DNA from 4 places in the Vibrio rotiferianus genome. Region 4 is predicted to be linked to each of the others. Evidence: predicted binding sites of a transcription regulator. Region 4 holds the regulator's gene; each other region holds the start of a gene.
What was found. The regulator PurR, encoded in region 4, represses purine synthesis genes. The targets are predictions, from matches to a motif close to TNANGNAAACGTTTNCNTNA.
Positions count from the first base shown of each region.

Region 1 (3,969 bases), 400 kb from region 4:
ATTCAAGACATCAAATCAGCGATGCGCAAGAATGACCTTCATTCTGTATGTGAAGAAGCGTCTTGCCCTAACCTAGCTGAATGTTTTAACCACGGTACGGCTACTTTCATGATCCTAGGCGCGATCTGTACACGCCGTTGTCCTTTCTGTGACGTTGCCCATGGTCGTCCGCTTCCTGTTGAAGCTGAAGAGCCAAAAAAACTAGCGAAAACCATCGCAGACATGAAGCTGAAGTATGTTGTAATCACTTCCGTTGACCGCGATGACTTACGTGATGGTGGTGCAGAGCACTTTGCCAACTGTAACCGTGAAATCCGTGAACTGAACCCACACATCAAGATTGAAACTCTGGTTCCTGACTTCCGTGGCCGCATGGACGTTGCGCTTGATCTAATGAAAGACAACCCGCCAGATGTCTTCAACCACAACCTAGAAACGGCACCTCGTCTGTACCGTAAAGCTCGCCCAGGTGCGAACTACAAATGGTCGTTACAACTGCTACAAAAATTCAAAGAGCAGCACCCAAATGTACCGACTAAATCAGGCCTGATGATGGGTCTTGGTGAAACGAAAGAAGAGATCATCGAAGTACTGAAAGACCTTCGTGCACATGGCGTAACTATGCTGACTCTTGGTCAGTACCTAGCGCCAAGCCGTCACCACTTGCCAGTAGAGCGTTACGTTCCACCTTCAGAGTTTGACGAGTTAAAAGAGATCGCACTAGAACTTGGCTTCACCCACGCGGCGTGTGGTCCATTCGTTCGCTCTTCTTACCATGCCGATATGCAGGCTCAAGGTATCGAGATTAAATAAGCACTCGCTTGTTTTGAAAAGAAAGGTTGGCTCAGGGCCAACCTTTTTTGTTTCTGCTGAATCTAAACCACTGCCATTCGGATAACGAACCTATATCCTTAAACTAATAGCGCGTCATTCCGAAGAGCCTAGGCGATATCAGGAATCTCGTTTCAGCGCGCTCTCTAAACAACAGTGACAATTAGAGATTCCCTATCCCGCTCGTACCTCGCTTGTAGGGAATGACGCAGTTGGGCTCCTGAGCAAATCAAAAATATATCCAGAGTCTAATCATCTCTTTCGTTTTTCTACTTCCCCAAAAGCCTCCACACAACAAACCTGTTTCTCACAACTAAATGCGCGTCATTCCGAAGAGCCTAGGCGATATCAGGAATCTGCTTTCAACGCGCTCTCTAAGCAACAGTGACAATTAGAGATTCCCTATCCCGCTCGTTCCTCGCTTGTAGGGAATGACGCAGTTGGGCTCCTGAGCAAATCAAAAGTATATTCAGAATCTAATAATCTCTTTCGTTTTCCACTCAAATACTCCCGAGCCTCCACATAACAACCGGTCTCTCAAAACCCAAAGCGCGTCATTTCGAAGAGCCTAGGCGATATCAGGAATCTGCTTTCAACGTACTCTGAGCTGATACTTCCATACGCTAGAAAAACAAAAAGGCCCTCAAATGAGGACCTTTAAATTGGGTGAACTTTCGAAATAGATGGGTCGAGTTCTAGGAGAACACACGGAGTTTGCTTCTAGCAAATGAGTATGTTCGACAACGAAATCGGCGCACTCTATGAAGAAAGTTACGCGTAAACTGGTAGACGCTTACAAATTTCTAGAACTTTCTGTTTCGTCGCTTCGATAACTTCCTCGTTGCCGATGTTATCTAGAACGTCACACATCCAGTTTGCTAGCTCTTTCGCGTCATCTTCAGTGAAGCCACGACGAGTAATTGCTGGTGTACCGACACGGATACCAGACGTTACGAATGGGCTGCGTGGATCGTTTGGTACAGAGTTCTTGTTTACTGTGATGTTTGCTGCACCTAGTGCTGCATCTGCATCTTTACCTGTAATGTCCTTGTCGATTAGGTCAACTAGGAATAGGTGGTTCTCTGTACCGTTAGATACGATCTTGTAACCACGCTCTTGGAATTGGCCAACCATTGCTTTTGCGTTTTTCACTACGCGAGCTTGGTAAGCTTTGAACTCAGGTTCCATTGCTTCTTTGAACGCTACTGCTTTACCAGCGATAACGTGCATTAGAGGGCCACCTTGACCACCAGGGAATACTGCTGAGTTCAGCTTTTTGTACATGTCTTCGCCCGCATTAGACAGGATTAGACCACCACGTGGGCCTGCAAGTGTCTTATGCGTAGTCGTTGTAACTACGTGAGCGTGTGGTACTGGTGTTGGGTATTCACCTGCAGCGATTAGACCAGCAACGTGCGCCATGTCTACGAATAGGTAAGCGTCAACTTTGTCTGCGATTTCACGCATGCGTTTCCAATCAACAATTTGTGAGTAAGCAGAGAAACCACCGATGATCATCTTAGGCTTGTGCTCAAGGGCTAGTTGCTCCATCTCGTCGTAGTTGATTTGACCAGCTTCATCGATACCGTAAGGGATAACGTTGTAGTGCTTGCCAGAGAAGTTAACTGGTGAACCGTGAGTTAGGTGACCACCGTGTGCTAAGCTCATACCTAGAACTGTGTCGCCTGGGTTTAGAAGCGCCATGTAAACTGCGCTGTTTGCTTGAGAACCTGAGTGAGGCTGTACGTTCGCGTACTCACAGCCGAACAGTTGGCATGCACGATCGATTGCTAGTGCTTCAGCTTTGTCTACGTACTCACAACCGCCGTAGTAACGCTTGCCTGGGTAGCCTTCAGCGTATTTGTTCGTTAGCTGAGAACCTTGTGCTTCCATTACACGTGGACTTGTGTAGTTTTCAGAAGCGATAAGTTCAATGTGTTCTTCCTGGCGAAGAGTCTCTTCCTGGATAGCTGCGAACAGTTCCGCATCGTAATCTGCGATGTTCATATCACGCTTAAGCATCTGTATCTCCTGACTCAGATTGGTACTGAAAGTTGCAAAAAAACTGAATAACGACCTAACGCAAACGTTTACGTCGAGCTAATGGCGCGCATTTTACATAATTTGATCTAGGTCATAAAGAGAAATTTGTAATTTTTCTCATGCAGTTTTTTCATGATGACAAGTAAGAATTATCATGACGATATCGCAATCGTTTGACCATGAACAACTGACTGTCAAATTTGTGCTTTACACCCTGTAAAACAACAATTACATAGGTTTACCGTAAATTTTACCCTCTAGCTACCGAAAAGATCATCTTTTTACTACTATGCATGCCCGATTTATCATCAACGACTGCATATTAGATGGAAAAACACTCAAGAAAAGAAGACTGGATGGCAATTCTTACAGGTACCTTTTTGGTAGCTCAAGGGGTTTTCTTTCTCCAATCCGCTAACCTCTTAACCGGAGGCACAACTGGATTGGCTCTGCTTATTAGCCAATTTACACCTTTTACGTTTGGTGTGCTTTACTTTTTAGCCAACTGCCCTTTTTACTTGCTAGCATGGAAACGCTTTGGCCGTCATTTTGCGATTAATAGTGCAATTTCTGGCGCTTTGGTTTCTATCTTTGCTGATAATCTGTATTTACTGATTTCACTCGAATCGATTAATGAGATTTACTGCGCCGTAGCTGGTGGGCTATTGATGGGCTTGGGCATGCTGATCCTATTCCGCCACCGCTCAAGTTTGGGTGGTTTCAACGTACTGTGCTTATTCATTCAGGACAAGTTTGGTATCTCGGTAGGCAAATCTCAGATGGCGATTGACGCTTGTATCTTATTTGCCTCTTTCTTCTTCGTCACTCCGTGGGTTATCGGCTTGTCGATTCTTGGCGCCTTCGCGCTAAACCTTGTCCTTGCGATGAACCACAAGCCGCATCGTTATTCTGTAAGCTACGGGTCATAGGATGAAAAAATAAAAGGCTTTGGGGAGCACTCCAAAGCCTTTTGTTTCGGATCGAAATCCTTAGGGGTACTTTTATTTGCCTTTAAGATTCAATCAGCAAGATGCGTGTTTCGTAAGGACGCAGAACTTGGTGATTGGAAGCAATCGCGCTGGTCACATTCTGATA
Region 1 covers NZ_CP018312.1:2,384,701-2,388,669, forward strand. The annotation lists gene lipA (lipoyl synthase) at 1-813, shown strand, start outside; gene glyA (serine hydroxymethyltransferase) at 1,603-2,853, opposite strand; gene BSZ04_RS20205 (YitT family protein) at 3,201-3,803, shown strand; gene treC (alpha,alpha-phosphotrehalase) at 3,886-3,969, opposite strand, start outside.
Region 1: the regulator PurR is predicted to act here: its motif matches at 2,910-2,929, upstream of glyA (serine hydroxymethyltransferase).

Region 2 (3,969 bases), 800 kb from region 4:
CGCGACACTTTTCATTCGCTACATGATTCTACTCTTTGTCCCTATCAGTGTTGGGCTGATGCAGCACTTTGATATGTTACTAGCGAATGCGCTTCCTATTATTGCTAGTGCAGTTGGTGGCTCACTGATTGTGTTGGTCACCTTAGCGTGGTTCTTAGACTACTTATTAAAGGAGAAACATTGATATGTGGTTAATCGTCACTATTGTGGTTTTCCTTGCCGCACGCCAAATTGCTATTAAGGTAAATAATCCTATTGCGAACCCCCTTTTGATCAGCATCGCGGTGTTAATCCCGTTACTTACCTTTTTAAAAGTGCCATTTGAAACGTACTACGCAGACAACGAATACATCAGCTTCTTGCTGCAACCAGCCGTTGTTGCACTGGCGTACCCGCTGTACGAGCAACTGCCACAGATCAAATCAAACTGGCGCATTATCGCTCTGGCCTGTACGTTAGGTAGTGTAATGTCAATGCTAACAGCGACGCTCATCGCGGTAGCGTTTAAAGCAGACATCAGCTTGATTGCAAGCTTAGTCGGCAAGTCGGTAACGACACCTATCGCAATGGAGATTTCTAGCCACCTGGGTGGTGAAGCTGCTGTTGCCGCTATTCTAGTGCTTATTGTGGGCTTATTCGGTGCCATTCTCGCGTACCCTATCTTTAACCTCATTGGCATCAAACACCCTATTGCACGCGGCTTAACGATGGGTACGGTATCGCATGCTTTGGGCACTGCCACCTGTGCAGAAAAACAACCAGGCGATGCAGCCTTCTCGTCCCTTGCATTAGTGCTTTGTGGCATCATCACTTCTATCCTTGCGCCTAGCTTCTTTGCTTTAGCTGTTTGGTTGTACCAATAAAGACCTCAATGATCTGCCTTGCTTTACTCTCCTCTAAAGCGAGCAGGTCATAGCCTCTCCTAGAAAACTCGCAGTATGAATATCAGTTGATATAGTTATTAGTGGGACAGAGATAACGTTAAATCGTGATGAAATCGAATACATGTGTGACCTCACTCTAATTATGTAACGTAAAGTTCAATTACATCAATTAACGTGATCTGAAGCACGGAACATTTTCATCCTTCACATAGAATAACTGTCCATGCACTAACAAGGATTCAACATGAAAAGTCGCATTGAACAGGCGCTAACAAGCGCTCCTGAAGCACTTTCAAAACATCTTGCTCCTATCGTCCAAGCAGACGATTTTGATGCTACTATTTCTGAGCAACAGTTTGATGAGCTGCTAAACGCTACCAATCTTTCTGATAAAGAGCTTCGTGTTGCTCTACTTCCTTTTGCCGCAGCGTTCTCTTACGCTCCTATTTCTGAATTTTATGTTGGCGCGATCGTTCGTGGCCTCTCTGGTCGCCTTTACTTCGGTGCAAACATGGAATTCTTTGGCGTTCAGCTAGGGCAAACCGTTCACGCAGAGCAATGTGCAATCAGCCATGCATGGATGAAAGGTGAACGTGGTGTAAAAGACATCACCATCAACTACAGCCCATGCGGACACTGTCGACAGTTCATGAATGAGCTAAGCACTGCGAAAGAGCTTAAGATCCAATTACCAGAACGCGAAGAAAAATCACTGCATCACTACCTTCCTGAAGCGTTTGGCCCTGCAGACTTAGGTATTGAGTCAGGTTTGATGGCAGAAGTGAAACACGAGTTTGTTTACGATGAAGACGATACTCTGATTCAAGAAGCTGTTAACGCAATGAACATCAGCCACGCGCCTTACACGAACAACCTCAGTGGTATTGCTCTTGAGATGAACAGTGGTCGCGTATTCCAAGGGGCTTATGCAGAAAACGCTGCATTCAACCCTAGCCTACCTCCACTTCAGGTCGCACTGATTCAAATCCTGATGGCAGGAGAGCAGTTTGAAGACATCAAAGCAGCGGCACTAGTCGAGAACTCGCAAGGCAAGATCAGCCACCTAGCTGATACTCAATCGACGCTTGAGGCACTAAACCCTGATATTCCAGTGAGTTTTGTGAACGTTTAACTCATTCAGGCCTCAAGTAATAAGCTCTACTCTGTGTAGGGCTTTTTTATTATCAAAAAACTCACGCAAACGTTTGCTTCGGACTAAAAATTCAGTATGATCCCCTGCAATTTCTGTTTCATCACTTTATTTTGTAAGGGAACACTATGTTCGGTACTGCTACTAGCACTCATGCTACCCGTGTATTACTTTTGGGCTCAGGCGAGCTTGGTAAAGAAGTGGCAATTGAATGCCAACGTCTTGGCTTGGAAGTGATCGCATGTGACCGTTACGCCGATGCTCCAGCAATGCAAGTGGCGCATCGCAGCTACGTCATCGATATGCTTGACGGCCAAGCACTAGAAGAAATCATCAGCAAAGAGCAGCCTGCGTATGTAGTGCCTGAGATTGAAGCTATCGCGACGGACAAATTGGTTGAGTTAGAAGAAAAAGGCTTGAACGTTGTTCCTACTGCAAAAGCGACCAAGTTAACGATGAACCGAGAAGGTATCCGTAGGCTCGCTTCTGAAGAATTGGGCTTAACCACCTCTCCTTACCAGTTTGCAGACAACGTTGAAGACTTTAAAGCGGCGGTTGAACATGTAGGCATCCCATGTGTTGTTAAACCAGTGATGAGCTCTTCGGGCAAAGGTCAGAGCGTGATTAAAACGGAAGAAGACGTTCAAACCGCTTGGGAATACGCACAAGAAGGTGGCCGTACTGGTGCTGGCCGTGTCATTGTAGAAGGCTTTATCGATTTCGATTACGAAATCACGTTGCTAACAGTACGTGCAGTCGATGGTGTACATTTCTGTGCGCCGATCGGACACCGACAAGAAGACGGTGACTACCGTGAGTCATGGCAGCCACAAGCCATGTCAGAGAATGCAATCAAAGCAGCAGAATACACGGCTGAGAAAGTTGTTAATGCGCTAGGTGGCTACGGTATCTTTGGTGTGGAGCTATTTGTTAAAGGAGACAAAGTTATTTTCAACGAAGTCTCCCCTCGCCCGCACGATACCGGCATGGTGACGATGATTTCTCAAGATATGTCTGAGTTCGCGCTTCACGTACGCGCGTTTACTGGCATGCCGATTAACAGCATCGTTCAGTATGGGCCATCTGCATCCGCGGTTGTTTTAGGCCAAGGTACATCAACTGATATCCGCTTTGACAATCTTGCCAAAGCACTGGCTCAGCCACAAACTCAAGTTCGTTTGTTTGGTAAGCCTGAAATCGACGGCCGCCGCCGCTTGGGTGTCGTTTTAACCCGTCGCAAGACCATTGAAAATTCGATTGAAGATGCAGTGAACAACGCTTCTAAAGTACAGATCGTGTACTAATTCCGCGAATCCACACAAGAAAAACAAAAGCGCAGCTCAATTGGCTGCGCTTTTTCTTTGTGTAGACTCGAACAAACCGTTACTTGCTCTCGATTAAATACACTTCTTCAGAGAAACGGCTGAGCCCTTTCTTAGCGATTTTCGGATGGTTCTCGTCAGCCTTGTCTACGTGCAAACAAGTAATTTTGTAACCCGCAAACAACTGTTCGATCTCCTCGACTGGCACACTGAACGGAGGGCCTGACATCTCATCCTGAGGATAGTTGAGCGTCACTAATAAAATACGTCCACCAGGGTTTAGTAACTGCTTAACGCGTGCGGCGTATTCTTCTCGCATCTCTAGCGGCAATGCAACGAGTGCAGCACGATCATAAATGATATCCGCTTTTGAAACTGGGGCGGTAAAAAAGTCGCCAGTATAAATGGATAGCTCATCGAACTGATACAGCTCATGCATACCGTTAACCGGTGTTACGGTAGGTGTGTAAAAATGCTCAGCAAAAAATGCACGCACGGCAATTTGGCTCAGTTCCACACCCTGCACTTCATTGTGTTTCGTCGCAAGCCAGATTAGGTCTTCTGACTTGCCGCATAATGGAACCAACACTGTATCTTCACGTTTTGGGTTCGT
Region 2 covers NZ_CP018312.1:1,187,476-1,191,444, reverse strand. The annotation lists gene BSZ04_RS14550 (CidA/LrgA family protein) at 1-184, shown strand, start outside; gene BSZ04_RS14545 (LrgB family protein) at 186-863, shown strand; gene cdd (cytidine deaminase) at 1,129-2,016, shown strand; gene purT (formate-dependent phosphoribosylglycinamide formyltransferase) at 2,163-3,338, shown strand; gene BSZ04_RS14530 (thiopurine S-methyltransferase) at 3,418-3,969, opposite strand, start outside.
Region 2: the regulator PurR is predicted to act here: its motif matches at 2,078-2,097, upstream of purT (formate-dependent phosphoribosylglycinamide formyltransferase).

Region 3 (3,969 bases), 990 kb from region 4:
CAACCCAGAAAGCTGCCAGTAAGGTTGTTTAGATAACTGGATAACTTGGCTGCGTTCAATCTCTAATTGCTTCACATTGACTTTCTGGAGCGTTTCTGTGGTGATTTGCCACCAGTCGGTTTTATCATCAGGCTGGATAGCCCATTTTAATCCACTGACGGTGGCGTTGTTAATTGTCCAATGCTTTGGCTCAAACATGCCTGATAGCTGTATTGTGCCTTGTTGCCAATCCAAGCTCAGCTCTTGCAGTTGAATCGCCCCCGGTTTGAACTGGGCATTCAAGCGAGGCTCTACCGCAGTTTGATCTTGAAAGCTGACACTGTCTGCTTGCAGAGAAATCTGTGCCGTTGTGTTCCATAGTGACAGTGGTAGGGAGGCATTTTCGAGAGACAATTCTAGGTTTTGCCAGTGCCAATCGCCGTACTCGATATCTGCGTTCAATAGATCTAGGCTATTGATATGATTGATATTAATTGGCAGTGCTTGCCATGGTTTGGTGAGTAAAGATTGCAGTTGTAGGTTATCGATTTTCAGTTTATCTACGGTCACATTTACCAGTGACCAGCCTTGTGAGTACTGCTCTCCCTGACCGGAGACCTCACTGCCACGCCAGCTAAATGAAGCGCCATAAAGCGTGCTGTCTTGCGCTTTGTAATCGATATCAAGCAGTAGTTGATTGAACGCTTCCCCTTTCCAGTAGAGTTGGTCAGCAGACAACTGAATCTCACCATAGGGTATGGTTTGTGTTTTTGTTAGCCAGGTTGGATCTTGGATCTGAATATTTACGTTTCGAGCAGTATAACGGTCATCGGCGTAGTTGATGTTCTTTAGAGCGAGTTGGTGAAGCAAAATATTGCTTGGAACTTGGATTTCTGGCAGACCATGCTGCGCTTCAACGCCATCAATTAACAGGCTGTCTAGTATCCATAGGTTATCGCGTCTGATATCTGGATTGAACCAGAGGTCGATTTGCTCAATGTAGGGTATTTGCTCTGAGGATGTTGTTACCCCCTGCAGAGAAACATGATAAGGAAACTGGTAATGGACACTTTTGGCTTGCCAATCAAGGGATAATGGCTGTGAGATAAGTTGCCATGTTTGTGGTGCGTATGATGTCGTTAACAAGCCCGCGAGTACGATTGGTACACAAATCAATATGACAAGAGCGAGTGTGAGAATCCTTATTACTGTCTTCATTCCATTGAGAACCTTTGGCCAGCTTGCTGCTTAGAGTGTATCAATATTGAAGAGGTTTCAATAAAAAGCCCCTCAAAAGAGGGGCTTGTGAAGTGTTTTTGTAACTAAATCACGTTGAGCTTAGTCGACTTGCGGGCCAGCAGCTACAAGTGATTTGCCTTCTGCATTATCCGTGTATTTATCAAAGTTATTGATAAAGCGTTCTGCTAAATCCTTGGCTTTGCTTTCCCATTGTAGTGGGTCAACATAAGTATCGCGTGGATCAAGAATACTTGGGTCTACACCTGGTAGAGCAGTCGGCACTTCTAGGTTGAAGATAGGGATATGTTTAGTTTGAGCGTTTTCAATCGAACCATCTAGGATGGCGTCAATGATACCGCGCGTATCTTGGATAGAAATACGCTTGCCGCTACCGTTCCAACCAGTGTTGACTAGGTAAGCCTCAGCACCTGCTGCTTCCATACGTTTTACTAGTACTTCAGCATATTTAGTTGGGTGTAGTGTTAGGAATGCTGCACCGAAACACGCTGAGAAGGTAGGCGTTGGCTCCGTGATACCACGCTCTGTGCCCGCTAGCTTAGCAGTAAAGCCAGATAGGAAGTGGTACTTAGTTTGCTCTGGTGTCAGCTTAGACACTGGAGGTAGTACGCCAAATGCGTCAGCCGATAGGAAGATCACTTTGTTTGCGTGGCCACCTTTCGATACTGGCTTAACGATGTTGTCGATGTGATGAAGTGGGTAAGACACACGGGTGTTCTCAGTCTTAGAACCATCATCAAAGTCGATAGAACCATCGCTGCGAACCGTAACGTTCTCTAGTAGTGCGTCGCGGCGGATCGCGTTGTAGATATCAGGCTCTGCCTCTTTCGATAGCTTGATGGTCTTAGCGTAACAGCCACCTTCGAAGTTGAATACGCCGTCGTCATCCCAACCGTGCTCGTCATCACCAATCAGTGCGCGTTTAGGATCAGTTGATAGGGTGGTTTTACCTGTGCCAGATAGACCGAAGAAGATCGCAACGTCGCCTTCTTCACCCATGTTTGCACTACAGTGCATCGATGCGATGTCTTTAAGCGGCAGGAAGTAGTTCATCATGGCGAACATACCTTTCTTCATTTCTCCGCCGTACCACGTACCACCGATCAGTTGCATGCGCTCTGTTAGGTTAAATACAGTGAAGTTTTCTGAGTTCAGACCGTGCTCTTCCCACTTCTCGTTGGTGCATTTCGCACCGTTCATTACCACGAAATCAGGCTCAAACGTTGCCAATTCTTCTTCTGTTGGGCGGATGAACATGTTTTTCACGAAGTGTGCTTGCCATGCGACTTCAGTGATCACTCGAATGCTCAAACGAGTGTCTGGGTTTGCACCGCAATAACCGTCAATCACAAATAGGCGCTTACCTGAAAGCTGGTTAGTCACTAGCTCTTTTAGGTCGTCCCATACTTCTTTGTTTATTGCTTTGTTGTCGTTTTTCACTGCGTCAGAAGTCCACCACATGTGCTCTTCTGTCGTTGCATCTTTAACAATGTACTTATCTTTTGGTGAGCGACCAGTAAAGATACCAGTGTCTACGGCAACCGCGCCGAGTTCTGTAACTACACCACGTTCATAACCAGTTAGGTCAGCACGGGTCTCTTCCTCGAACAGCATTTCGTAGCTTGGGTTGCGAACAACCTCTTTCACGTTGTGCAATCCGTGTTTGGTTAGATCAAGTGTTGCAGCCTTTGTATGTTCCATAACGGTCATAGGTGCTCCTTATAAGGATTTTTGTAGGGATTTTGTAAGAATGTTTTAATTTTATCTGCTCACCATGCTAGCAACGGGGCGGGGAGAAAACAGGGAGATAGCTCAAAAAATATCCATGATTTCATTGTGGTTTTAGGTAACCCGTCACATATCGGTACGAATAGTTTATCGTGCGCGCAAACCTTTGCGCCAGAGCAAAATAATTATTAATTATTTAAAATTAAGCAGTTGCTTTATTACGTTGGAAGCAAGGTTATACGTGGGTTTGATCACAAAAAGGCCAGCATGATGCTGGCCTTTTGAAGGGTAAATTACAAGCTTGTTAAGCTATGAAAATTAATGCACGATTTTATTGTCTGGAGTTGACTGAGTGTACAGATCCGTTACTTCAGATTCGTCGAACGTGTATGACGTGCCGCAGTAATCACAATGTAAAGAAATTGATCCTTCTTCTGCTAAAATGTCATAAATTTCAGTTTTATCAACCGTGATGATCGCTGCACCACTGCGCTCACGAGAACAACCACAGTGGAATTCCACAGGCTGTGGTTCGTATAGACGAACTTTATCTTGGTTGTAGAGACGGTATAGCAGTTCGTTTGCTGGTAGCGTGAACAGCTCTTCATTTTTTACCGTGTCCGTGAGTTGCTCTAGGTGTTCGAAGTCTTCTGGCGTGCCAGTACCATCAGGCATGACTTGAATCATCATACCAGCGGCGTGCGCTTTGCCTTCGTGTTCACCAGTGCGGATCCACAAACGCGTTTTTAGCTGCTCTGAGTTTGCGAAGTAGCCTTCGATTACGTCAGCCAATGTTTCGCCTTCTAGGCCAACCACACCTTGGTAACGTTCGCCTTTCTTCGGCTCAATAGTGATCACTAGGTAACCTTTACCCATCATGTCGTGCAGGCTTGCATCATCAGCAATGTCGCCTTCCCAGCGAGCAACGCCGCGGATTTTCTGATCGTGGTCGCCGTTGATTACTGCGAGTGATACAGGACCATCACCTTGCAGCTGGATAGTGAT
Region 3 covers NZ_CP018312.1:2,978,995-2,982,963, reverse strand. The annotation lists gene BSZ04_RS22975 (AsmA family protein) at 1-1,197, opposite strand, end outside; gene pckA (phosphoenolpyruvate carboxykinase (ATP)) at 1,318-2,946, opposite strand; gene hslO (Hsp33 family molecular chaperone HslO) at 3,283-3,969, opposite strand, start outside.
Region 3: the regulator PurR is predicted to act here: its motif matches at 3,119-3,138, upstream of pckA (phosphoenolpyruvate carboxykinase (ATP)).

Region 4 (3,969 bases):
AGGAGATGGTCGCAGTGCATAAGCAGAGTGTATTACGCGAAATCCCCGATTGTGGCCACGTATGCAATGTAGAAAGACCAGATGATTTTAACCAACATTCCATCGAGTTTATCAAGCAGCAAAGTTTAGCTGCTTAACACAACGCTAGGTCAAAGCAATGGAAAAAGTAGGGGATATATCACTGGTCCCCGATTTGATATCCGCATTGCCAACACGCACCAAACTGCCCCTCATTTATCTCTGAACATTTTGGACACCGCCAATCTCGATAAGTCTGATTTGCTTGTTTTTGGTAATCTTCAACAATAGCAGCAGCTTTCAACTGTTGCTCTGGATGTAAAAGCCAAATATAGGGGTCTGTATCGTCACCAAACGGCAATTCGCCCTTTAGCCCAAACATTCCTTCACCTCGAACTTCACAGCCAATTTGCTCGGTCTTGAGAAGCTCACAGACTATGTGAGCTTCAGCTGGGTTTCTCGCGATGAAGATTTTCATTGAGCGTTTCCATTTTGCTGAACTTGAGTTGGGCGAATCTTACTCATAACCCATTTGGCAATGATTGGAAACAAACCAAGTAAGGCAAATGACGCAAGTACGGTGGGTGACACAATGCCAGAAAGACTATCTATGGTGGCTAATTGAGTACCAGCGTTCAGATAAACTGCTGTACCTGGCAACATACCAACTTGGCTAGTGAGGTAGAATCGTGCAATGGTTATTGGTGTCAAACCCATCAGTAAGTTGATAAGGAAAAATGGGAAGACGGGAATAAGACGTAGTGAGAAGAGATAAAACGAGCCGTCTTTCTCAACGCCTTCGTTGATCGCACCTAGCTTATTACCAAACTTGCCTTGTACCCACTCTCGCAGTAAGTAACGGCTGCTAAGGAAAGCAATGGTCGCACCAATAGTGCTGGCAAAAGAAACCAATAAGAGACTGGTCCAGAAACCAAATAGAGCAGCACCCAGAAGCGTTACTACGGCAGCTCCGGGAATGGAGAAAGCGGTGATAGCTATATACGCAAAGAAATACGTTGCTGCAGCAAATACGAAGTTTTGGCTAATAAAAGCATTCAACGCCTCTTGCTGCGCCTTGGCATTTTCTAGGGTTAGATATTGACCAAAATTCACACCTAAAAAGATAATCGTCGCGAGTAGGATCAGTCCTAAAATCAGTTTCTTATTCATATCTATCATTCCATCTCTGCTTCTTAGATAATAAGACAGAATGGAGTGAGAAAAAATTTCAAAAAAAAACCGCAGTGTAAAACTGCGGTTTATGAATACCTGGAGCTCAAACTTGTATTATGAGAGGTGGTTAATTAGCTCTTCTCGGCGAGACTGAGGAACAACGCTCCAATGAGTACCGTTAATAGCGCCTTCAAGGGCCCACAGTAACTCGATGCTTACAGAAGCGGTATGCGTTTCCTGGATCGCTTTATAGGCGTTTAGCGCACCTTGTTCTTCGAGCTGAGTGACAGAGTCAATACCAGCTTTTTTAAGCATTCTCTCTGTCGCTAGTCTAAGATTCGGTAGGTCTTTTAAACGCGTTGGTTTAGAACTGGCTTGCTGTTCTTTTTCAAGCTTTGCAGTTTCGAGTGAACTTTTGGCTACTTCCACTAAGTGTTGTGGTGTATCCCAAAGGTCTGGTGAAACGGCGTAGTACTTAGTAACAACAGGAAATCCACGCTTCTTGTATACGTAAGGTTTAAGTCCCTGAGTTTCAAAGTCTGAAGATGTCTTTTTATCTGCTCTGATATGAAGCTGGTTGTTAACGACTAATGCAAACATTGTTTCATCAGCAAAAAGGCCAAAGCCGCCAAACATTGAGCGTGACTTGATCGTACCAAGCACCTCAAAAAGCTTCATAGAGTCTTTGAGTATCGGTTTATCCATGATGTGTTATCTCGGTGTAATTTAAATTACGCCACCAAAAATCAGGTCCGAGAGATTAGCAAACGCATGCAGACACAATGTCATTAAAGGGTAAACTCGTCATATGCATACTTGCCATCGGTAACCCCGCTACCATGCTATCTCATGCGATAGTTTAGGCCGGAAGCTTTGCGTCCCACTCTTTAGAGTGGTTTGCCCTGTGCGTGACACTGAGAGCATACTTGCTATATTGGACTAATATCACACTCTGCGTTTATAAATGTGATCTTAGTTCAATTAATAGTTATTTTTTCGTGAGTTAAGTTTCATAGATTAACAAAGTGGTCTACCAGAAAAAGGTCAGTACTAGAGAGTAGAGTGCACGAAGAAATAACAAGCCCGCAAAGTTTTACATACAAACCTGTTGCCGCGGATGAATTGTGAAATAAAAAAGCACCCATGTGGGTGCTTTTATGATGAGTAAACGAGTACTACCTAAAGACTAGTTGAGCTTTCTAACCGTATTTCTAATCACGATCTCTGGCTGCATTTCAAACACTCGTTTTTCGTGTTCTTTATCTTTGATACGCTCTAGTAGGATCTCAAACGCGTTTTTACCCACACGACGTTTTGGTTGGTGGATAGTCGTTAGTGGTGGTGAGAAGTACTCTGCCAGCTCAATGTTGTCATAGCCGATAACAGAAACATCATCTGGTACCTTGATACCGTTCTGCTGAAGGCGGCTCATCAAGCCAAGTGCCATAGTGTCATTGAAACAGAAAACTGCGGTAGGGCGTTTTTCCATTGCAGTAATGTTATCTGCCGCTAGCACAGCGGTATCACATTCAAAGTTGCCTTCAAGAATCCAATCTTCGTTAACCGCAAGGTTTGCTTCTGCCATTGCACGGCGATAACCCGCAATACGCTCTTGGCACGCAGCTTTTTCGAAGTGACCGCTTAAACACGCGATGTCTGTGTGACCATTGTCGATCAGATATTTTGTCGCGATGTAACCGCCTTCTTCTGAGTTATCAATGATCTTGTCTGCTTGTGAGCTTTCTGGACCCCAGTCCATCACAACTTTAGGTATGTCTGAGTGACGATCAAGCATCTCTTTTAGTTCTTCCGTCAGGTCAGAACACATTACTAGAATGCCATCTACACGCTTTTCAGCGAGCATGCGGATGTAGTCACGTTGCTTCTCGTAAATACCGCCCGTGTTACATAGGATAAGAGTGTAACCTTGACGGTAACAGTAGCTCTCAACACCATCGATCACTTCAGAGAAGAACAGGTTGGTAGATTGAGTTACTAGCATACCGATGGTACGAGTTGAGTTGCACTTTAAACTGCGCGCAACGGCACTTGGTGCGTAATTAAGTTCATCCACCGCTTTCATTACTTTTTCTTGAGTTGCTTCTGCAACAAAGCGAGTTTTATTAATTACGTGCGAAACCGTAGTGGTAGAAACGCCGGCTAAGCGAGCAACGTCTTTAATAGTGGCCATAAATGATGTCCTGTATCGAGCTACTGTAAATACCGTAGTGAAGACAACCATACGCTTAGGGTCTTGCGCAAACCGAGCAACTGCGAATAGGGGCATTGCTGAGATATTTGGCAGCGGTTGTTCCGAAATCGGTATAAAAAGGTTTGTAGCAACATTTATCGCTGAGTCTCATATTCCTTTCTTATACTAAGTGAGGAATTGGTCAGCAATCCTGTTAAGAAAACACAAAAACCGCTTTATTTCAGCGGTTTACATATAAATCATATTTAATCGTTTGCGCTCACATTTTAGACTGATGCGGGCAAGCTGGCAATGTTTTAGGTGGTTGTTTTGTGCCTCGGAGGTCACAGTTTAACGGCTAAATGGATTGTATTTCTCTGCGCCAGATTAAAAACAAACGAATAAAATAGGGAGTCTGAATGACAGACTCCCCAAAATAGGCGGCAATTATTCACCAAGAAGGTAGGTGCTGTCCAGTTTACAAAATGCAATTAATAGTTGCGCGACACTAACATAGAAGCCAAATTCATCGAATTGCTTACATTTAGCGGCAAACTGAGGTAGCCATGTCAAAAGGTGTTGCTGGA
Region 4 covers NZ_CP018312.1:1,989,023-1,992,991, reverse strand. The annotation lists gene BSZ04_RS18315 (alpha/beta fold hydrolase) at 1-137, shown strand, start outside; gene BSZ04_RS18310 (putative signal transducing protein) at 179-496, opposite strand; gene BSZ04_RS18305 (TVP38/TMEM64 family protein) at 493-1,188, opposite strand; gene BSZ04_RS18300 (TfoX/Sxy family DNA transformation protein) at 1,306-1,896, opposite strand; cyclic di-GMP riboswitch class I at 2,013-2,103, opposite strand; gene purR (HTH-type transcriptional repressor PurR) at 2,378-3,382, opposite strand; gene torD (molecular chaperone TorD) at 3,830-3,969, opposite strand, start outside.